Regions from separate parts of the Geodermatophilus sp. FMUSA9-8 genome, predicted to be linked through region 2. Evidence: predicted binding sites of a transcription regulator. Region 2 holds the regulator's gene; each other region holds the start of a gene.
What was found. Region 2 encodes LexA, which represses DNA repair genes until DNA is damaged. Its sites were predicted from a motif close to TCGAACANNTGTTCGA; they were not measured.
Positions count from the first base shown of each region.

Region 1: dinB (DNA polymerase IV) is a predicted target of LexA. The motif match lies at 4,910-4,925, and genes of this name have one in related genera.
Region 3: WA616_RS23845 (HNH endonuclease signature motif containing protein) is a predicted target of LexA. The motif match lies at 4,674-4,689, and genes of this name have one in related genera.

Region 1 covers NZ_JBAGKE010000004.1:258,833-266,313, forward strand. The annotation lists gene WA616_RS11005 (DUF58 domain-containing protein) at 1-463, shown strand, start outside; gene WA616_RS11010 (transglutaminase family protein) at 460-2,913, shown strand; gene WA616_RS11015 (DUF3040 domain-containing protein) at 3,147-3,554, opposite strand; gene dinB (DNA polymerase IV) at 3,679-4,866, opposite strand; gene WA616_RS11025 (hypothetical protein) at 5,102-5,425, shown strand; gene WA616_RS11030 (cupin domain-containing protein) at 5,713-6,831, shown strand; gene WA616_RS11035 (sucrase ferredoxin) at 6,851-7,481, shown strand, end outside.
Region 2 covers NZ_JBAGKE010000007.1:226,581-234,061, reverse strand. The annotation lists gene hflX (GTPase HflX) at 50-1,546, shown strand; gene WA616_RS16170 (phosphatase PAP2 family protein) at 1,670-2,419, shown strand; gene WA616_RS16165 (hypothetical protein) at 2,391-3,479, shown strand; gene lexA (transcriptional repressor LexA) at 3,550-4,353, opposite strand; gene WA616_RS16155 (LysM peptidoglycan-binding domain-containing protein) at 4,646-5,287, shown strand; gene WA616_RS16150 (hypothetical protein) at 5,474-6,148, shown strand; gene nrdR (transcriptional regulator NrdR) at 6,565-7,104, shown strand; gene WA616_RS16140 (vitamin B12-dependent ribonucleotide reductase) at 7,238-7,481, shown strand, end outside.
Region 3 covers NZ_JBAGKE010000015.1:44,131-51,611, reverse strand. The annotation lists gene WA616_RS23860 (sensor histidine kinase) at 1-1,064, opposite strand, end outside; gene WA616_RS23855 (ABC transporter ATP-binding protein) at 1,247-2,122, shown strand; gene WA616_RS23850 (hypothetical protein) at 2,207-3,013, shown strand; gene WA616_RS23845 (HNH endonuclease signature motif containing protein) at 3,140-4,663, opposite strand; gene WA616_RS23840 (hypothetical protein) at 4,836-5,714, opposite strand; gene WA616_RS23835 (alkene reductase) at 5,788-6,864, shown strand; gene WA616_RS23830 (ABC transporter ATP-binding protein) at 6,840-7,481, opposite strand, start outside.

The DNA of each region.
Region 1 (7,481 bases), on a different contig from region 2:
GGGCGAGCTCGCGCCCGGTGAGGGGTCGGCGGGCCTCGGCCCCACCGAGCTGCTCGACCGGCTGGCCGTGCTCGGCCCGGCGCGCGGCTCCTCGCTCGCGCCCGCCGCCGACCTGCTGCACCGGGTGGCCGGCGACGGCCCGGTCGTGGCGCTGCTGGGCGCGGTCGGCCCCGACGACCTCGCCGAGCTGGTCACCGCCCGCTCCGGCCCGCACACCGACGTCGCGGTCCTGCTCGACGTCGCGAGCTGGGCCGACCCGGGCGGGCGCAGCCGCCGCTCGCTGTCGGCGACGTCGCGGGCGCACCTGGCCGCACAGGTGGCGGAGTCGGCGTCGCTGCTGCGCGGCGCGGGCTGGCAGGTCGCCGTCGCCGGGGCCGGCCGCGGCGTCGAGGCGGTCTGGGCCGACCTCGCCGCCCAGCGCGGCGCGGGCCTGCGGGCCGGCGGGATCGGGGTGCCGGCATGACCGCGCTCGCGCCGCCGCCGGCCGCTCCCCCGGCGCCCGCACCGCCGCCGCGGACGCCGGTCGCGCGCCGCCCTCCCCCGCCCCGGCCGCCCGGGACGCTGCGCCGCGAGGGCGGCACGACCGCCGCCGCCGCCGTCGCCACCGCGCTCGGCGCGTGCGCGCTGTTCCCCGTCTTCACCCGGCCCGACTGGCTGGCGCCGGCCCTCGCCGCGATCGCCGTCGTCGCGCTCACCGGCCTGGCGCTGCGCGCGGCGGGTCCCGCGCTGTGGGCCTGGGCCTCGGGCGGGCGGGCGCTGCCCGCGCGCGCCGCGGCCCTCGGCGTGCCCCTGGTGCCGCTGGGCCAGCTCGCCGCCCTCACCTGCCTCATGACGGCGCTGTTCGCCCCGGCGCGGGCGGTCGGCGGGTGGCTGCCGACCCCGCGCAGCCTCGGGTCGCTCGGCGCCGTCCTGACCGCGGGGTCGGCGGAGATCCGCGAGCAGGCCACCCCCGCGCTGCCGCTGACCGGGCTGCTGGCGCTGACCGTCCTGCTCGTGGGGATGGTCGCGGTCACCGTCGACCTGGTCGCCGTCGGCGGACGGCAGCCGGCGCTGGCCGGGCTCGGCCTGCTGGTGCTCTTCTGCGTGCCGGTCAGCACCGTCACCGGCGACGTCGGGCTGGGGGCGCTGGCCGCCCCGGCGGCGGGCCTGGCGCTGCTGATGTGGGCCGACCAGTCCCGGCGGCTGGCCGCGCGCACCGGCCGGGCGGGCGGCCACGGCGCCGGGTCCGCGGCCGCGGCGGGCACCGCGCTCGCGGCGCTGGCGGTGGCGCTGGTGGCCGGCAGCGTCGTCCCCACCCTCCCCGAGGGCCGGCTGGCCTCGGGCTTCGGCCCGGGCGGGGGCGGCGGCGCCACCGGGACGGCGCTGGACCCGGCCGCCGCGCTGCAGGGCCAGCTCACCCTCCCCGAGCCGATCGACCTGCTCCGCGTGGACGTCTCGGTCGACGACCCCGGCTACCTGCGCGTCGTGACGCTCGACCGGTACACCGCCGAGGAGGGGTGGACGACGGGCAACCTCGACGGCGAGGCGTCGGTGGCCCAGCCCGACCCGCTGGCGCCGCTGCCCGGGCGCCGCGACGGCCGGCCGGTGGAGGCCACGATCACCGCGGTCGGCCACGACGACCGGTTCCTGCCCGTGCTCACCTCCCCGCTGACCGTGGACATCGCCGACCCCGACGCCTGGCGGTTCGACCCGGTCACCGGCACGGTCTTCGGGCGCGACACGACCACCGCCTCGGCCGGCTACCGGGTCACCGCGGTGGAGCCGCGGCCGAGCGAGGACGAGCTGCGCGCCGCCGCGCCGCTGCGCGCGGACGACCCGGTGCGCGAGCGCGACACCGCCATCCCGCCACTGGCCCCCGAGGTCACCGACCTGGTCGCCCAGCTGACCGCGGGCGCCGCCACCCCCTACGACGCCGTCCGGTCGATCCACGGGTGGTTCTCCCGGGAGAACGGCTTCGTCTACAGCCTCGCCACCGCACCGGGCACCACCGGCGACGACCTCGCCGACTTCCTGCGGCTCAAGCAGGGCTACTGCGAGCAGTACGCCGGGGCGATGGCCGCGATGGTCCGCGAGGCGGGCATCCCCGCCCGGGTGGCGCTGGGCTACACCCCCGGCCGCATCCAGCCGGGCGGCGAGCGGCTGATCACCAGCTCCGACGCGCACGCGTGGGTGGAGGTCTACTTCGACGACCTCGGCTGGATCCCGTTCGACCCCACCCCGATCGACCCCGACCGCGCCGTCGAGCTGCCCTGGGCGCCGCGGCCGACGCCGCAGGAGGACGCCTCGACGCCGGACGGCACCCCGGCGGTGCCGGCCCCGGCGCCGGTGACCCCCGCGCCGCAGGTGGACCGCGTCGACGGCGCCGGGACCACGACGGGCATGCCGGGGTCCCGCGATGCCGGGTCGGCGCGGCCGGTGCTGGTCGCCGCCGGCGTGCTGCTCGGCCTGGCCGCGCTGCTGGGCGCCCCGGCCGGGGTGCGCGCGCTGCAACGGCGCCGGCGCCTCGACGACGGCGGCCCGGCGGCGCTGTGGGACGAGCTCGCCGCCACCGCCCGCGACCTCGGCCTGCCGTGGGACCCGGCGCGCACGCCGCGCCAGCAGGCGGCCGGCCTCGCCCGGACACTGGAGACCACCGCCGGGGCCCACCGGGCGGGCTCGCCGGAGGCGGCCGAGGCGGTCGAGCGGCTGGCCCGCGCGGAGGAGACGGCCAGCTACGGCCGCCCCGGCGCGGCGCCCGGCGACCCGTCCGCCGTCGCGGCGCTCCGGGCCGCGCGCAGGGGGCTGGCAGCCGCGGTGCCGGCGCGGGTGCGTGTGCGGGCGCTGCTGTGGCCGGCCTCGCTCGCCGACGCGCTGGGCGGCGGGCTCGCCGACCGGCTCCGGGCCCGGCTGCCCCGCCGCCGTCCCGCGGCCTGACCGGCCGCCGTCACCGGCCCGGTCCTCCCGCTCCCCCACGGCACCGGTTCGCCCACCCTCGCCGTGTGGTGCCCGGCCTCGCGCTGCGGCGCGAGGTCGGGCACCGCGACGCGAGGTCGGGCGCGGGGCGAGGTCGGGCACGGACCGGCGCAGGCCGCACACCCGGACGGCTCCGGGAACGCCGACGGCCGCCGTCCCGGTGCGGGACGGCGGCCGTCGGGGGAGGCTGCGGGCTACTGGTCGTAGCGGCGGCGGAAGCGCTCCTCGAGGCGGTTCTTCAGCGGCTGCTTGCGGGGCTTGCCGCCGCGGCCGCGGGCGGTGCTGCCGCCGCGGGCTCCGGCGGGCCCGGCCGGGCCGGCCTCGACCGCGCCGGTGGCGGAGCGGTAGTTCAGCACGCCGAGCGCGGCACCGCCGAACATGACGAGGAAGCCGAGGACGCCGAGCGGGACCGAGGGGGCGACGGCGCCACCGACGAGGACCGCCAGGCCCACCACCACGAGCAGCGCACCCAGTTGCAGCTTCCGCCGGGCCCTGAGCCTGCGGTCACCCGTGCGGACGGAGGAGGCGAACTTCGGATCGTCGTCGACGAGGGCGCGCTCGATCTGCTCCAGCAGTCGCTGCTCGTGCTCGGAGAGCGGCACGGATGCCTCCAGGTGGGCCAAGGCCTGATCCGCCGGGTCCCCCCCGGCGGTACCCACGAGGATACGAGCCGTTCACGGGGTGCGAAAGGCGAGCGCGCGGCGACCCGCCCACGGTGGACCCGGATCACCCCCGCGGGCGGTCGCGGACCCGCCGGTCGCGGTCGCGGTGCAGCAGCGTGGCCGGCCGGACGGCCCCCGCGCCGAACCTCCGGGCGGCCCGGTCGGCGGCCAGCTCGGCGTCGCGGCGGCCGTGCTCGCGCTCGCCGAGCTCGAGCTGGCGCGGCGTCGACCCGGCCTGCACCAGCCGCTCGGCCCGCACGCCCACCAGCCGCAGACGGGCCCGGTCCAGGCCCAGGGCGTCGAAGAGGGCGCGGGCGGTGTCGTAGAGGTCCTGCCCGACGTCGGTGGGGACGTCGAGGGTGCGGCTGCGGGTGATCGTGGTCAAGTCGGCGAAGCGGACCTTGATGCTCACCGTGCGCGCCAGCCAGCTCCCCGCCCGCAGCCGGCCCGCCGTCCGCTCGGCCAGCCGCAGCAGCTCCCGGTGGATGACGGCGGGGTCGTCGACGTCGGTGCCGAAGGTCTCCTCGTGCCCGATCGAGCGCTCCGGCTCGTCGGGGACCACGCGCCGGGGGTCGCGGCCCCAGGCCAGCTCGTGCAGCGAGCCGCCGGCCGCCGGGCCGACCGCCCGCTGCAGGGTGCGCGCCGGGACGTGCGCGAGGTCGCCGACGGTGCGCAGCCCCAGCCGCAGGAGCACCTCCTCGGTCTTGGCGCCCACTCCCCACAGCGCGCCCACCGGCAGCGGGTGCAGGAAGTCGATGACCTCGGCCGGGCGGACGACGAGCAGGCCGTCGGGCTTGGCCCGGGTGGAGGCGAGCTTGGCCACGAACTTCGTGCCGGCCACCCCGACCGAGCAGGTGATGCCCTGCTCGTCGAAGACCCGGGCGCGCAGGTACTCGCCGATCTCCGCCGCGTCGCCGAGCCGGCGGCCGGCCCCGGAGACGTCGAGGAACGCCTCGTCCAGGCTCAGCGGCTCGACCAGCGGCGTGACCGACCGGAACAGCGCCATGACCGAGCGGGAGACCTCCGCGTAGAGCGCCATGTCCCCTGGCAGCACGGTGGCGGTCGGGCACAGCCGCAGCGCGCGGGCGGTGGGCATCGCGGCGTGCACGCCGTACGCGCGCGCCTCGTAGGTGGCCGAGGTGACCACCCCGCGGTTGCCCGCGCCGCCGACGATCACCGGCGTGCCGGCCAGCTCGGGGTGCCGGCGCACCTCGACGCTGGCGAAGAAGGCGTCCATGTCGACGTGCAGCACGCTGCACCCCTCCGCACGCCCCGCTGCCATCCCGCCCCGCCTCTCGAACACGTGTTCGGACCGACCGGAGGAGACTAGCCGCCCGCCGCGGTCCCCGGCGCGCCGTCCGCGGGGGTGTCCGTGCGTGTCGGGAAACGGCTGGTGAGGGCATGTGTGGCGCGCTGCCGATCGGGTTAGGGGGGACGCGACCGACCGCCGTCCGGCGGACGGCTGCGACAGTGACCGGAGGAACTCGATGGCGCTCGACGACGACGACATGACCAGCGTGGAGGGTCCGGCCGACAGCGGCGCCGGCGAGGGCACGCCCGGCCACCAGGACGGCGGTGCCGACGGCGGTGCCGACGGTGGCGCGGGCCACGGCCCGGCCGACGGTGGCGCGGCGGGCGGCGGCTCCGACGGCGGCGCGGACGGCGGTGCCGACGGTGGCGCGGACGGCGGCGCGGACGGTGGCGCCGACGGCGGTGCCGGCCACGGCCCGGCCGACGGCGGCGCGGTCGGTGGCGGCTCGGACGGCGGTGCCGACGGTGGTGCCGACGGCGGCGCGGACGGTTCGGCCTGAACCAGGACCCGGCCGTCGCGGGGCCGGGCGGAGCTGACCTCCGCCCGGCCCTGCGCCGGTGCACCCACCTCGACCCCGCCGTCTTCGCCGAGCAGCACTGGTCCCGCCGCCCCCTGCTGACCCGCGCCGAGGACACCGGGGAGTCCTTCGCCGACCTGCTCACGCTGGCCGACGTCGACGAGCTGCTCTCCCGCCGCGGGCTGCGCACGCCTTTCATCCGCATCGCCAAGGACGGCGCCGTCGTCGACGCGAAGCGGTTCACCACCTCCGGCGGCGCCGGCGCCGAGGTGACCGACCAGGTCTCCTCCGACGCCGTGCTGCGCCTGTTCGCCGACGGCAGCACCGTGGTCCTGCAGGGCCTGCACCGGCTCTGGCCGCCGCTGATCGAGTTCGCCGACCAGCTGGCCGCCGACCTGGGACACCCCACGCAGGTCAACGCCTACGTGACCCCGCCGTCCTCGCGCGGGTTCAGCCCGCACTACGACGTGCACGACGTCTTCGTGCTACAGGTCGCCGGCGAGAAGCACTGGACGATCCACGAGCCCGTGCTCGAGGAGCCGCTGCGCTCCCAGCCGTGGAACGACCGGGCCGCCGAGGTGGCCGCCGCCGCGCGGCGCGAGCCGGTGATCGACGCCGTCCTGCGCCCCGGCGACGCGCTCTACCTGCCCCGCGGCTACCTGCACTCGGCCGTCGCGCTCGGGCAGACCAGCGCCCACCTGACCATCGGCGTGCACTCGGTCACCCGCTGGTCGGCGGTGGAGTCGGTGCTCGACCTGGTGCGCACGCTGGCCGCCGACGACCGCGAGCTGCGCCGCGCGCTGCCGCTGGGCGTCGACCTCGCCGAGCCCGGCGCGCTGCGCGACGACGTCGCCACCGTGGTCGGCGCGCTGCAGCAGTGGCTGGGCCGGGTCGACGCCGGCCAGGTCGCCGACCGGGTGCGCGGCCGCGCCTGGGCGCAGGTCCGGCCCGAGCCCGTCGCCCCGCTGGCGCAGGCCACCGCCGCCGCCGCGCTGTCGCCCGACAGCGTGCTGCGGCTGCGACCCCGGCTGCGCACCGCCCTGCGCACCGCTCCCGCCGACGCGGCCGGCGGCGACCGGGTCACCCTGCTCGGCGGCCGCCGGTCGCACGAGTTCCCCGCCGCCACCCGCCCGGCGCTGGAGGCGCTGCTGGCCAGCGGCGAGCTCAAGGTCGCCGACCTGGCCGGCCTGGAGCCCGCCGACCAGCTCACGCTGGCCCGCCGGCTGGTGACCGAGTCGGTCGCGGTGGTCGCCGACGCGCACCTCGGTCCCGCCGACGGCGTGCCCGCCACCGCCCCCGAGCCGGGGCCGACCGGGCCGGGTGCGCCCGCGCCCGACGCCGGCGGGGACGATGGGGAGCGTGCCGACGCCCTCGGGACCGGGTCGTGAGCCCGCGGCGCTCCCCCGGGTGAGCGCCGCGGTCCGGACCGGACGGCTGGACCCGACCCGCTGCTCGGTGACCGCCCTGGCCCGCGGCGACTCCCCCGTCGCCACGGCCGGGCCGGCGCAGCGCTGGCTGCTGGTCGAGCAGCCGGGCCCGTGGGGCCGCGACGCGCTCACCGCGTCCCGGTTCGACGCCGCCGTCGCCCCGCTGCTGGCCCGCCGCGCCCGCGCCGAGGGCGTGCGGGTGCTGCTGGTGCGCCGGCCGGGCGAGCGCGCGGCCGGACCTGGGCGCCGGTGGGCCTACGCCGACGGCCGCCCCGGGCACGAGGGGTTGTGGTGGTCCGAGCGGGAGGCCGACGCCGACCTGCTCGAGGCGCCGTGGGACGGCTCGGCCGGCGAGCGCGCCGACCGGCCGCTGTACCTGGTGTGCACGCACGGCCAGCACGACGCCTGCTGCGCGCTGCGCGGCCGGCCGCTGGCCCGGTCGATGCCGGTGCCCGACGCCCTCGACGTCTGGGAGTGCAGCCACCTCGGCGGCTGCCGGTTTGCCACCAACGTGCTCGTGCTGCCGCACGGGTTCGCCTACGCCCAGGTGCCCGGCGACGGCGCGGACGTCGTGGGTGCGCACGCCCGCGGCGAGGTGGCGCTGCCGTTCC
Region 2 (7,481 bases):
GAAGACAACCCAGGTGACCGCCGCTCCCGCCCGTGTCACATTGGACGTGATGACGACCGCACAGAACCGCGCCGTGCTCGACGACGCACAGGACCGGGCCGACCGCGCCGCCCCGCCGGCCGACGTCCGCCCCGCCCCGGCCGGGCAGTGGGACACCGCCGACGACGTCGACGGGACCACCGGCTCCTACGACCTCGAGGCGCGTGGCGCGCTGCGCCGCGTGGCGGGCCTGTCCACCGAGCTCGCCGACGTCAGCGAGGTCGAGTACCGGCAGCTGCGCCTCGAGCGCGTGGTGCTCGTGGGCGTCTGGACCGAGGGCACCCAGGCCGACGCCGACCGCTCGCTGGCCGAGCTGGCCGCGCTCGCCGAGACGGCGGGCTCGGAGGTGCTCGAGGCCGTGAGCCAGCGGCGCGACAAGCCCGACGCCGGCACCTACGTGGGCTCGGGCAAGGCCGCCGAGATCCGCGACATCGTGGCCGCGACCGGCGCCGACACCGTCATCGCCGACGGCGAGCTGACCCCCGGCCAGCTCAACGCGCTGGAGAAGATCCTCAAGGTGAAGGTGGTCGACCGGACCGCGCTGATCCTCGACATCTTCGCCCAGCACGCCACCAGCCGGGAGGGCAAGGCCCAGGTCGAGCTGGCGCAGATGCAGTACATGCTGCCGCGCCTGCGCGGCTGGGGTGAGTCGCTGTCCCGCCAGGCCGGTGGCCGCGTCGCCGGTGGTGGCGGCATCGGTACCCGCGGTCCCGGTGAGACGAAGATCGAGACCGACCGCCGGCGGATCCGCGCGCGGGTGAGCAAGCTGCGCCGCGAGATCGCCGGCATGGCCACCGCGCGCGCCACCCAGCGCTCGGCCCGCGGCCGCAACGCCGTCCCGAGCGTGGCGATCGCCGGCTACACCAACGCCGGCAAGTCGAGCCTGCTCAACCGGCTGACCGGGGCGGGCGTGCTGGTGGAGGACGCGCTGTTCGCCACCCTCGACCCGACGGTGCGCCGGGCCCAGTCGCCCGACGGCCGCGAGTACACGCTCACCGACACCGTCGGGTTCGTGCGGCACCTGCCCCACCAGCTCGTCGACGCGTTCCGGTCGACGCTGGAGGAGGTGGCCGGCGCCGACCTGCTGCTGCACGTGGTCGACGGCTCCGACCCCGACCCGCTCGGCCAGATCGACGCGGTGCACGTGGTGCTGCGCGAGATCGACGCCGCCGCGGTGCCGGAGTTGATCGTCGTCAACAAGGTCGACGCCATGACCGAGGACGACGTGCTCACCCTCCGTCAGGCGCTGCCCGGCGCGGTGTGGGTCTCCGCGCGCACCGGCGAGGGCATCGAGAAGCTCCGCGAGATCGTGTCGGCGCGGCTGCCGCACCCCGACGTCGAGGTCGAGGTGCTGGTGCCCTACGACCGGGGCGACCTGGTGGCCCGGGTGCACCGCGACGGCGAGGTGCTCAGCGAGCTGCACGAGGCGGCCGGCACCCGGCTGACCGCCCGCGTCGACGGGGGCCTGGCCGCGGCGCTCGAGCGGTTCGCCGTCCCCGTCGCCTGACCGCTCCTCCCGCGTCCCCTCCCGGCGTCCGCCCGGGTGTCCGGCCCCCGCCGGTCACCCGGGCGGCTCGCCGTCCCCCGTTCGGGAGGTCACGGGCGGGTCACGGGCCGGTACCGTGACGACGTGACCAGCGGCCGTGTCATGAGCGGCGCCGTGCGGGGCGGGACGCCGGCCGACGGCGACGCGTCCGTGCCGCCGCCCGCCGTGCGCGCGGGCCGGCCGCCGTGGTGGCTGCTGCTGGTCGCGTTCGCCGTGACGGTCGCGGTCACCGCCGACCTGCTCAGCCGCGGCGTCCTCGAGCGGCTGGACCTGCAGGTCTCGGAGGTCGTGAGCAGTTGGGACCTGCGGGACTCGCCGGCCTACTGGCCGGTCTGGGTGGTCACCCAGGTCGGCGGCCGCGGCACCATCCTCATCGTCTTCGCCGGGCTGGTGGCCTGGCTGTGCGTGCGCGGGCGCACCCTGCTGCCCCTGGTCCGGGTGCTCACCGCGCTGGTCCTGCTCACCGTCGTGGTCTACGCCTTCAAGTTCGGCACCGGCCGGACCGCCCCCGCCTACCCGGGGTCCTTCTTCCACCGCGACGGCGCCAGCTACCCCTCCGGGCACGTGGCCAACGCCGTGCTCATGTGGGGCGTCGCGCGCTGGCAGGCCGCCGAGTACGCCCTGCCCCCGCGCGTGCAGACGCTGCTGTGGTGGCTCGCCGTCGTCGGCCCGGTCGCCACCGGGATCGCGATGGTGTCGCTGGACTTCCACTGGGTCACCGACGCGGTCGTCGGCGCGGCCGTCGGGCTGCTCCTGCTGGGCGTGGTGCACGCACTCGACGCATCCGTCCTGTCACGCTGGGCGAGTGCCCGAGCCGGCCGTCCTCCCGCCTAGCGCGACCGCGCGCGCGGGACGGGCATCGGCCGCTGTCCTCGCGCCGGCCCTCGCGCTCGCCCTGCTGCCCGCGCTGCTCGCGGCTCCGGCCCGCGCGGAGGAGACGGCCGCGCCGTCGGTGCGCTGTCAGGTGACCGATCCGCGGCTGGCCGAGCTGTCCGGGCTCGTCGACGTCGGCGAGCGGATGCTGGCCATCCCCGACGGCGGGGACCAGGTGAGCGTCGCCGTCCTCGACGGCGGGTGCCAGGTCGTCGACGTGACCACCGCGCCGCTGGACCCCTACGACCCCGAGGACCTCGGCGTCGGCGCCGACGGCACCGTGTGGCTCGCCGACACCGGCGACAACAACGCCACCCGGGCGACCGTCGCGCTCATCGCGCTGCGCCCCGACGGCGGCACGGCGCTGTACCGGCTCACCTACCCCGACGGGCCGCACGACGCCGAGGCGCTGCTCGTGGCCCCCGACGGGACGCCGTACATCGTGACCAAGGAGGTGCTGGGCGCGAGCCACGTCTACCGCCCCGCGGCGCCGCTGGTCGACGGCGGCACGGTCGCGCTGGCCGACGTCGGGACGGTGACCTTCACCCTGACCGGCACGCCGGGCGGGCCGGTCGGCCGCGCGGGACAGCTGCTGGTGACCGGTGGCGCGGTGGCGCGCGACGGCAGCCGCATCGCGCTGCGCACCTACACCGACGCCTACGTCTGGCCGCTCGCCGGCTCCGACGTCCCGGCCGCGCTCGCCGGCGAGCCGGTGCGGGTGGCGCTCCCCGACGCGCCGCAGGGGGAGGCGGTGTCCTTCACCGCCGACGGCGGCGCGCTGCTGGTGGCGGGAGAGGGCCTGCCCGGGGACGTCACGCTCGTGCCCGTCCCCGCGGGGACGGCGGCACCCGCGACGCCCGCGTCGACCGCTGCCGGGCCGTCGGGCCTGCTCGACGGCGGCGACGACGGCACGCCCCCGCTGGCCGCGGGGCTGCTCGCCGCCACGGTGGCCACCCTGCTCGTGTGGCTCGCCGGGCGGCTGCGCCGGCGGCGCTCGGCCGGCCAGCCGCCCGCCGCCTGACGCGACCGCCCGCGGGTCGTCCCGGACCCGCCCGGGGTCCGGCGCGCGGGCCGGACCCCGGGAGCTGTCGTCAGACCCGGCGCAGGACGGTGACCACCCGGCCGAGGATGGTCGCCTCGTCGCCCGGGATGGGCTCGTACGCCGGGTTGTGCGGCAGCAGCCACACGTGCCCGTCGCGCCGCTTGTAGGTCTTCACCGTGGCCTCGCCGTCGAGCATCGCGGCCACGATCTCGCCGTTCTCCGCGGTCGGCTGCTGGCGCACGACGACCCAGTCGCCGTCGCAGATGGCCGCGTCGACCATCGAGTCACCGGCGACCTTGAGCATGAACAGCGTGCCGTCGCCGACGAGCTCGCGCGGCAGCGGGAAGACGTCCTCGACCGCCTGCTCGGCCAGCACCGGGCCACCGGCGGCGATCCGGCCGACCAGCGGGACGTAGGTGGGGGCGGCCGTGCCGTCGGCGGCCGGGGCGGCCGGCGCCGACTCGGCGGCGGTGTCGCCGGGCAGCCGGACGTCCAGCGCGCGGGGGCGGTTCGGATCGCGCCGCAGCCAGCCCTTCTTCTGCAGCACCGACAGCTGGTGGGCGACCGACGACGCCGACGACAGGCCGACCGCCTCGCCGATCTCCCGGACCGAGGGCGGGTAGCCGCGGCGCTCGATCGAGTCGCGGATGACCTCGAGGACCCGGCGCTGGCGCTGGGTGAGCCCGTCGCCGGCCTCGGCCCGGTCGGGGAAGGTGCGCACCGCGGCGGTGCCCGTGGCGGTGGCGGCGCCCCCGGCGTCCGCTCCCCGCCGGGCGGCCGGGCGGCGGGAGGCCGTGGTGCCTCGCGCCGTCTCGCCGTCCGTGCGCCGGCCGGTCCCGCTCGTGCCCGCCACGTCTCCTCCTCGCCGGCCGCGTGCCGCGACCTGGTCTCCTGCCCGGGTGCCGTGCCGCCCGGGCGGCCGCCCGGCTCCCGGGTGGACCGGGAGGGAGCGGACGGACGTCCCGCGGGGGACACCGGACGGACGGGGTGCTGGTCGGACCGTAGCGCCTCGGGGCCGCCACTTCAAACGTGTGTTCGAAACACCCGCGGTGTCGTGTCGACCTCGTCGGGGGCATGCGGTAGACATCGCACAGACGTTCGAATCGAACGCGTGTTCGAGGGCGGTCGACGAGGAGGAGCGGGTCATGGGCGGCGTGCGGCAGGCAGTGCTCGAGTTCGACGCGGCGGTGCGGGTGCCGTGGCGGCCGCTCCTCGACGAGCGGGCACCGGCGCCCGCGGCCCGCCGGACGCCGCCGCGCCGGCCCGCCGGCGCCGTGGGGGAGGCGGGCGCGCTGCCGGGCTCCGGTCCGCGCGTGGCCGGTCACCTGCGCCCGGTGCCCGACCGGCCGGCCGCCGCGGCGCCGCGGGCCACGGGTCCCTCCGCCGGTCCGGCCGCCGAGGCGCCGCGCACCCGGCGCGACCCGGCGCGGCCCGGCGGCCGCCCGTTGCGCGCCGAGCCCGCGCGGGGGTCCGGCCGCCGTCCGGCCGCGCCCGCCCCGGTGCCGGTCCGGCTGACCGGCCGCGGGCGGCGGCTCGTCGCTGTCCTCGTGCTCGCCGCCGGGGTGGGCGGCGCGGTGCTGGGCCGGGAGGTCCTCGCGCCCGACGAGGGGCTGCAGCTGGCCGCCGGCAGCAGCGTCGTGGTGGGGGAGGGCGACACCGTGTGGTCGATCGCCGCGGAGGTCGCCCGCGACGACCAGGACGTGCGCGCCGTCGTCGACGCGATCGAGGCGCTCAACGACCTCGAGGGCTCCGTCGTCGAGGTCGGCCAGGTGCTCCGGCTGCCCTGAGCCGGGTCCCGGGTGCTGAGGCCGCTGTCGCTGCGGTGTCGGTGTCGCTGCGGTGTCGGTGTCGGAGTCGGTGTCGGTGTCGGTGCGGAGGTCGGAGAAGTGACGAGAAGCGCGGCGCGAGTTCGTCAACGATCGGCCCCCGGTCGGTCACCCGCCGAGGTCGGATCGGCACCTACGGTCAGGAGCGTGTCAGCAGCCGTGAACAGCAGGGCCGCGGTGTCCTTCGGGTCCCCGCAGGACGTCGAGGTGCTCGTCGAGGGCGCCTGGGTGCCGGGCGCGATGCTCGGCTGGCGGCACGACGCGACGGGCGCGTGCGAGGCCTGGGTACGACTGCGGGCCGACGTGCCCGGGGTCGTCGAGGGCGCCGGCACGTGGGTCGGCCTGGTCGACGTGCGGCTGCCCGAGCGCCACCTCGCGCTCGCCCCCGCTCCCGCCCCGGAGCCCGTCCTCGACCAGGGGTCCGGCGCGCCGGCCGGCGGGCGCCGCGCGTCCCGTGCGTCGCGCCGGTCCCGGCGGCACGGCGGCGACGTCACCGCCGAGCAGCCCGCCGTCGGCGCCGCCGGCGCCGGCCGCCACCGCGCGCCGGCCGAGGCCGTCCCCGGCCGGCACCGCGCGCTCACGACGGAGATGCCGGCGGTCGTCGTGGACGCCGCCGCCACCCCTGCCGAGCCCCTCGCCGCGGCTCTGGCCGCGATCCCGGTCGCGGCCCCCGCCACGGCGGCCCCGGTCGGTGACGCGACCGTCGTCGCCCCCGCGGTGCGCCTGCCCGCGCCCGAGCCCGACCTGCTCACCCGCCCCATCCGGCTCGGCGACCTCGCGCCGAACCCCCGCGGCGGCCGCCCGGCGGTCCCCACCGCCTGAGGCGCTCCTCCCGCCGGGATGTCCCGCGGGGGCCGGTCCGGCCGGCTTCCGCGTCCCTCACGCGTGCCCGGAGGCAGTGCCCGGAGCAGCGCCCGGAGGCAGTGCCCCGGCCGTCGCGTGTACGCCACCTCCCGGTGTCGCGCGCGCCGACACGCGCGGCGCCGCGGCGTGTCGTGTGACGGGTGGGAGAACTGCTCGCGCCTGGTCACCAGTGGGTCACGGTCCCATCGCGCGGGAAGAGACACGCCCGGCGTCGTCTTGCAGATGTAGTGGAGGGCGGCCTACTGTCCCCCTACATCTAGTAGTTGCACCGATGGAAGTCCTCCACAGCTCGTCCTCAGGTCTTCCCCGGCGTCTCCACCGGATGTCCCCAGAGGGGTCCACAGCCCGACCGTCCGCGGAGGAGGTGAACCGCAGTGCGCTGCCCGTTCTGCCACAACGCCGACAGCCGGGTGATCGACTCGCGCGAGGCCGACGAGGGGGCCACCACCCGCCGCCGCCGCTCGTGCCCGGCCTGCGGTCGCCGCTTCACCACCGTGGAGGAGGCGGTGCTCGCCGTGGTCAAGCGCAGCGGCGTCAGCGAGCCCTTCAACCGCTCCAAGGTCGTCGCCGGCGTGCGCCGCGCCTGCCAGGGCCGGCCGGTCGACGAGGACCAGCTCCAGCAGCTGGCCCAGCAGGTGGAGGACACCATCCGCGCCAGCGGCGTGGCCGAGGTCCCGAGCAACGAGGTGGGGCTGGCCATCCTGCAGCCGCTGCGCGAGCTCGACGAGGTCGCCTACCTGCGCTTCGCGAGCGTGTACCGCGCCTTCACCTCGGTCGAGGACTTCGAGAAGGAGATCACCGAGCTGCGGGAGCGCCACCACCGCGGCGGCACCCCGCCCCTGCCCGGCCTGCAGCTCGAGCCCCCGGTGCCCCGCCGCCGGGGCAGCGGGCGCAGCGCGCCGGCGGGCACCTGACCATCCCCGAGCACCACCCGCCGGCAGCGCCGCCGACGGCCCCCGCAGGACAGCCAGAACCGTCAGCACCACCCGCTAGAACAGGGGCGGCTCTCTTCCCCAGCCGCCCGCACCGATCACCAAGGGAGAGCTCGTGACCGAGACCGAGGACCGCGTGGCAGGCCGTACGCGTCGCGCCGCCGCCAAGGCGCCGACCCGGGGGAAGGGCCTGAAGATCAAGCGCGTCTTCACCACCGCCGGTGTGCACCCGTACGACGAGGTGACCTGGGAGCGCCGCGACGTCGTCATGACCAACTGGCGCGACGGCTCGATCAACTTCGAGCAGCGCGGCGTGGAGTTCCCCGCCGAGTGGAGCATCAACGCCACCAACATCGTCA
Region 3 (7,481 bases), on a different contig from region 2:
CGCTCGCCGAGCCCGATCAGGCCGAAGCCGCCTCCGGGCACCGGCTCCGCCGCGCGGGCGGGCGGGCCGTTGACCACCCGCACGTGCAGCCCGTCCGGACGGCGCTCGACGGTGAGCTGCACCGGCGCGTCGGGGGCGTGCCGCCCGGCGTTGGTGAGCGCCTCCTGCACGATGCGGTACGCCGCCCGGCCGACGACGGGGTCGACCGGAGCGGTCCCCTCCGCGGGGCCGGTCCAGCCCACCTCCATGCCGGCCTCCCGCGCGGAGGCCACCAGGCGCGGCAGCTCGGGCAGGCCCGGCTGCGGTCCGAGCGGCGCGGCCTCGTCGACCTCCCCGGCGCGCAGCACCCCGACCATCTGCCGCAGCTCCTCCAGTGCCTGCCGCCCCGCCGTCTGCACCTGCCCGGCCAGCTGCTCCACCCGGTCCGGGTCGGCGGCGGCCACCTCGATCGCGCCGGCCTGCAGCACCATCAGGCTCACCCGGTGCCCGACGGCGTCGTGCATCTCGCGGGCGATGCGGGTGCGCTCGGCCAGCACCGCGGCCGACGCCAGCCGCTCCCGCTCGGCCTCGGCGCGCGCGGCCCGCTCGCGCAGCGCGGCGAGCAGCTGGGCGCGGGTGCGCTGCCAGATGCCGAGCGCCGCGGGCAGCACGAGGGCGATGGCCACCCCGCCGAGGGCGCCCACCGCCTCGTCCGGCGTCCCGATCGCCCAGGGCTGCACGAGCGCGACCGTCCCGAGGACGCCGGCGGCCGCGCGCACCGGCCAGCGGCCCTCGTAGCGGCCGACCGCGTAGGCGGTGAGCAGCATGCCGACCACCAGCGCCGGGACCAGCACCCCGAGGACCGCGCTGACGACGAAGGGCACCACGGGCGCCGACCGGCGGAACAGGAACAGGGTGGCGACCAGCAGCAGGCCGCCGACGAGCAGGACGGCGTCCGCGGTCAGCCGCGCCTCCGGGGTGACGACGCCGACCGTCACCGTGCCCGCGCCCAGCAGCGCGACGAACGCCTCGAAGCCGATGCTGCGCGCGCGCAGGCCCGGCCACACGCGCTGCCGGGACCCCATGGGCGGAGCGTAGGTCGGCCGGTGGCGTCCGCGGGTCGTCCGTCCGGCGCGGTGCCGTGTCCACTTCCGGACGACACGGCGACGCCGTCCGTCGACCCGGATCGGCTGCCTCCGGCCGACGCGGGGACCCGCCCCCGGGCGGCAGGTTCTCCGGTGACCGCAGCGAGAGCCCGGAGGCAGTGATGATCGAGGTCAGCGGACTGACCAAGCAGTACGGCGCCCGGACCGTCGTCGACGACGTGTCCTTCACCCTCGAGCCCGGCACGGTGACCGGCTTCCTCGGGCCCAACGGCGCGGGCAAGACGACGACGATGCGGATGATGACCGGCCTCGTGCCGGCGACCGCGGGCAGCGCCTCCTTCGACGGACGGGCCTACGCCGGCCTGCCGAACCCGGGCGCCGTCGTCGGCACCCTGCTCGACGCCTCCGCCGTCCACCCCGGGCGCACCGGCCGGACGCACCTGCGGCTGCTCGCCTCGGTCGTCGGCGTGCCGGTGGCGCGGGTGGAGGAGGTGCTCGGGATGGTCGGGCTCACCGCGGCGGCCGGCCGGCGCATCGGCGGCTACTCGCTCGGCATGCGGCAGCGGCTGGGCATCGCCGGGGCGCTGCTGGCCGACCCGCCGGTGCTGGTCTTCGACGAGCCGGCCAACGGCCTGGACCCCGAGGGCATCCGCTGGATGCGCGACCTGCTGCGCGGCCACGCGGCGCGCGGCGGCACGGTGCTGCTGTCCTCGCACCTGCTCGGCGAGGTGGAGTCGACCGTCGACCGGCTGCTCGTCATCGGCGCCGGGCGGGTGGTGGCCGACGGCCCGGTCGGCGACCTGCTCGGCGGCGACGGCGCCGCGGTGCGCGCCACCGATCCCGAGGCGCTGGCCCGGGCGCTCGAGACGGCCGGGTTCCACGTGCAACACGGGTCCGACGGCGCCCTCGTGGTGCCGGGCGCCGAGCCGGGCCAGGTCGGCGCGGTCGCCGCGGCGGCCGGCCTCGTGCTCACCGACCTGCGCCCCGTCCGCCGTGGCATCGAGGACCTGTTCTTCCAGCTCACCGCCGCGGCCTGAGCCCTCCTCCCGCCCGTCCCGACTCCTCCCGCGCTGATCCCGACCCCTTCCGCGCCCGACCCGACCCCCTCCCTGGAGACCGTCATGGCCACCGTCCTGCCCGCCGACCTCCCCGCCCGGGGCGCCCCTCCCGCCGCGTCCCCTCCCGCCGCGTCCCCTTCCGGCGTCCGTCCGCCCGTCCGCTCCGGTGCGCCGTCGGCCGCCACGCTGGTCGGCGTCGAGGTCCGCAAGTCGCTGTCCACCCGCTCGGGCCGGTCGCTGGCCGCGGCGGCCGCCCTCCTCGCGCCGGCCGCGACCGCGCTGATCGCGTCCGCCAGCACCGAGGACCTGGGGTCGGTGACCGGACCGATCGGCGTGATGGGGATGCTCACCGGCCTGGTGCTGGTCGCCCTCGGCGTGCTGTCCACGGCGGGGGAGTGGAGCCACCGGACCGTGCAGACCACCTACCTGCTCGTCCCGCGCCGGGGGCGGGTGCTGGCGGCCAAGGCGGCCGTCGGGCTGCTCGGCGCGGTGCTGGCGGCGGTGTCCGCGGCGCTCGTCGCCGGCGCGCTGGCGCTGCTCGCCGGCGACGTGTCCTGGGACGGCGCCGGGCGCGCGCTCGGTGTGGTCGTCGCCGCGGGCGCGGTGTTCGCGCTGATGGGCGCCGGTTCCGGCGCGGCGCTGGCCAACACCCCGGCCGCGCTGACGTCCTTCTACCTGGTCGTCCTCGGCGTGCTGCCGCTGGTGCGCACCTTCAAGCCGGAGGTCGGCTCGAGGCTCGACCCGGCCGAGGCCGTGCTCACCCTCGCGCAGGGCGGGACCCCGACGCAGTCCCTGCTGGTCCTCGCCGGCTGGCTGGGAGTCAGCCTGGCCGCCGGGGCGGTCGTCACCCGCCGCCGCGCGGTGGCCTGACCGACGACGTCCCGTCCAGGGTGGCCGGAGCCGCTGCTCCGGCCACCCTGGACGCGTCCTCGTCCGGGTCCCCGCGGGCTCCGGCGCGATGTGCGAGCCGGCGTTCCCGCGGGAACGCCGGGCGGGTCAGGCCGCCCGTCCGCCGCGTTCGGCTGCGAGCCGGCGCTCCAGGTCGCGGTTGCCGAGCAGCACCCCGACGACGTAGCCCAGGTCCATCCGCTCCCCGCCGACCGCGAGTGTCGCGGGCAGCTGCCGGTCCCCACCGGGCTGCAGCCGCAGGACGGTCCCGTGCCCGGCGTCCGAGGTGGCGACGTCGGGGAGGTCGACGCCCGTCTCGACGCCCGCGGTGAAGGCGGTGTCGCCCCGGGTCCACACGCGGCGGCCGTCCGGTGTGACGGCGACCAGCTCGCCGCCGCGCCGGCTCATCCGCAGGTCGAGGTCGTGCGCGAGGCCGTGGTCGGCGTCGCAGAGGAGCGCCATGTTGTCGATGTCGGTGCTCCCGCCGGCGGACCAGCGCCGCAGATGGTGGGCGTGCAGCCGCTCGGGGCGGGTCTCGGGGCAGCCCGGCCGGATGCACCCGCCGTCGCGCCGCACGAGCGCTCGCCGCTGGGCCCGGGTGGCCAGCCGCCGCGCCCGGCCGACGGCCAGCGGTTCCCGGTCCCGCTCGAGCATCGTGACCACGGTGGCCTCGCAGAGCATCCGGCGGACCTGGCTGCCGTGCAGGGCCGGCCCGTTCTCCAGGTAGGCGCGGCCCGCCGCGGCGTCGTCGGCGAGCACGGCGGCGTCGACGTGCACGACCACCTCCCGCCGTGGCGGGTCGCCGGCCCGGCGGTCGGCCTCCGGTGCGGCGGCGCCCAATCGGGCCACGGCGGCGCACCGGCGCTCGGCCGTCCGCTCCCGCGCCAGCGCGACCTCGTCGAGCGGCTCGTCGTCGGTCCGGCTCCCCGCGCTATCGGAGGTCCCGCCGTCCGGGGTGGCGCCGTCCGGAGTGATGCCGTCCGGAGTGATGCCGTCCTCCGCGGTGGTGGCCGCCGCTGCGGCGGCCGCTCGCTCGGCGGCTTGCTTCGCGGCGGCCCGGTCGCGGCGCGCGTCGCGCTCGGCCAGCGAGTCGATGCCGGTGAGGAAGGCCGCGCCCTGCTCGGGGTCGAGGCGCATGTGCACGACGAGCATCCCGTCGTCGTCCCACCAGTACTCGAAGCGCCGCTTCTCGCGGACGGTGCCGGCCTCGACCGCGTCAGAGCGGCGCCACCCCCGGACCACCCGCTCCACCTGCGCGGCTGTGGCCTCGCGCGCGAGACCGAGCAGGGCCGCCTCGGTCTCGGGGGCCGCGACGCGGGTGATGGCGCGGACCTTGGAGTAGGACAGCCGGCCGGCGGTGAAGGCGCCGCGGATCCCGGGCAGCGTGGTGAGGGCACGGGCGACCCGGACGTGCTCGCGCGCGGTGCCCGGGGACAGCCCGCACTGCCAGGCCAGCCAGTGCGCGCACGACCGGAGACCGTGGCCCGCCCAGCCCTCGCGCCGGTCGAACTGGGCGATGAGCAGCAGCCACTCCGCCGTGGCGGCGGCCAGCCGGACGGCGGCGCCGGTGATGCGCTCGGCGAGCTCGTCGAGCGGCAGTTCCGTCTCGGCGGCGGGATGGTCCTCGGGCACGGCGTCCTCCTCGAACGTGTGTTCGGGACGCTAGACCCGGCCACCGACAGAACCGCAGGTCAGCGGCCTGAGGGCGTTCCCGCGGGAACGCCGTCGGGTGGGACCGTGCTGCGGACAGGCGTTCCCGCGGAAACGCGCTGAGTTCCCGCGGGAACGCGCTGAGCCCCCGACGTCAGGAGGCGAGGGGGCCGAGCGTGGCGGTGCCGGTGATCGACGCCGGCCCGCCGACCGCGCCGGCCGACAGCGACCACCGCTCCCCGTCGGCCCGGCCGGTCGCCCGGACGGCCGCGCCCGCGTACACCGGGCGGGCCAGCCGGTGGGCGAAGGACGTGAGGGACCGGTCCGGAGCGGACCCCTCCGACATGGCGCGGCGCGGGACCTCCAGGAGCAGCAGCGCCAGCAGCGGGCCGTGCACGACCAGTCCGGGATGGCCCTCGACGCCGGTGGCGTACCGCGCGTCGTAGTGGATGCGGTGCGCGTTGTAGGTGAGCGCGCTGAACCGGAACAGCAGCGCCTCGTCGGGGACCAGGTCCACCGAGGCGCCGCCGTCCACGCCCGGCACCCCGGCACCCGCCGGCGCCGGTGAGGACCCGCCCGGCTGGGAGCGGTAGACGACGTCCTGCTCCTCGGTGAGCAGCAGCAGCCCCGCCGAACGGAACTCGCTGCGCACCGTGACCAGCAGCATCTCGCCGCTGCGCCCGGCCTTGACCTCGCAGCGGGCCAGCGACGACGTCCGCTCCACCGTCGAGCCCATGACCAGCGGCGCGGCCACCTCGAACCGGCCACCGGCGATCATCCGGCGCCGGTGCGGCAGCGGCGGGAGGAAGTGCCCGTCGCGCGGGTGGCCGTCCTCGCCGAGGTCGGCGGTGGCCGGCCGCTCCACGAAGGTGAACCAGTGCCAGCCCAGCGGCAGCGGGTCACCCTCCGCGGGCGCGTCGGCGGGGCGGTCGAGCAGCGCCGCGAAGGCCGCCGCGGGCCCGGGCGCGACGACGGCGGTGTCGGTGACCGGGACGGGCGACCAGCCCGCGACGGCGGCGGCGAGCGGGCTCACCGGCCCATCGTGCCGGGTGTGACGCCGCCCGCACCCCGGAAGAACGCGGCCCCGCGCGGTGTCGGAACCTCCCGTGGACCTGTTCTCCCCCGTGACCCTCGGCGACCTCGAGCTCGCCAACCGCGTGGCCATGGCGCCCCTGACCCGCATGCGCTCCGGCAGCTCCGGTGTCCCCGGCGACCTCGTCGTCGAGCACTACGCGCAGCGCGCCTCCATCGGCCTGATCGTCACCGAGGGCACCTATCCCGTCCACGAGTCGCAGGCGTTCGTCGGGCAGCCCGGCATCGTCACCGACGAGCAGGTCGCCGGCTGGCGCCGCGTCGCCGACGCCGTGCACGCACGCGGCGGCCGGATCGTCATGCAGGTGATGCACGGCGGCCGCGTCACCCACCCCGACGTCAACGGCGGCCGCCGCGTCGTCGCCCCGAGCGCGATCGCCATCCAGGGTGAGGGCCACACCGAGAAGGGCAAGCAGGCCTACCCGGTGCCGCACGCGCTCACCACGGACGAGGTCCGCGACGTCGTCCGCGCCTTCGCGCGCGCCGCCGAGCGGGCCCGCGAGGCCGGCCTCGACGGCGTCGAGATCCACGGCGCCAACGGCTACCTGCTGCACGAGTTCCTCTCGCCGCCCTCCAACGTCCGCGACGACGTGTACGGCGGCTCCCCGGAGAACCGCGCCCGGCTCGTGGTCGAGGTCGTCACCGCGGTCGCCGAGGCGATCGGCGCCGGGCGCGTCGGGCTGCGCATCTCGCCTGAGCACGACATCCAGGACGCCCTCGAGACCGACCGCGACGACGTCCTCGCCACCTACGGCGCGCTGCTCGACCAGCTGCGCCCGCTGGGGCTGGCCTACCTCTCCGTGCTGCACCGCGAGCCGACCGGCGACCTGGTGCAGGAGCTGCGCCGCCGCTTCGGCGGGCACCTCATGGCCAACAGCGGCTTCGGCAGCGTGACCACCCGCGAGGAGGCGCTGGCGCTCATCGAGGCCGCGCACGCCGACGTCGTCGCGGTCGGCCGGGCGGCCATCGCCAACCCCGACCTGGTCGAGCGCTGGGCCGGCGAGCACCCGGAGAACGAGATCCGGTCGCACCTGTTCTACGCGTCCGGCGCCGAGGGCTACACCGACTACCCGGCGCTGCGCGCCGGCTGACCTCCCGCCGCGTCGCCACCGTCGCCGGCCCCGACCACCCGGCCGTCCGACAGCCGCACCACCCGGTCGGCCGCCGCGACGACCAGGGGGTCGTGGCTGGCGACGAGCACCCCGGTGCCCGCGTCGGCGCACGCCCGCAGCACGCCGAGCACGTGCACCGACAGCTCCTGGTCGAGCCGGCCGGTCGGCTCGTCGGCGACGAGGAAGGCCGGCCGGAGCACCAGCGCCCGCGCCAGCGCGGTGCGCTGCTGCTCGCCGAGGGAGACCTCGTCGGGCAGCCGGTCGGCCAGGGCGCCGAGCCCCAGCTGCTCCAGCCCGTCGAGCGCGGCGGCCCGCGGGTCGGGGGCGCCCGCGAGCCGGGCGGGCATCGCCACGTTGTCGGCGAGGGTCAGTTCGTCGAGCAGGCCCAGGCGCTGCGGGACGACGGCGAGGGTGCCCCAGTCGGCCTCGCCGGGGGAGCGGGCGCCCGGCACGGTGACCTCGCCCCGGTCGGGGCGCTCCCAGCCGACCAGGCAGTGCAGCAGCGTCGTCTTGCCCGATCCGGAGCGGCCCAGCAGCGCCACGACCTCACCGGGGGCGACGACGACGTCGACGCCGCGCAGCGCGTGCACCTCCTC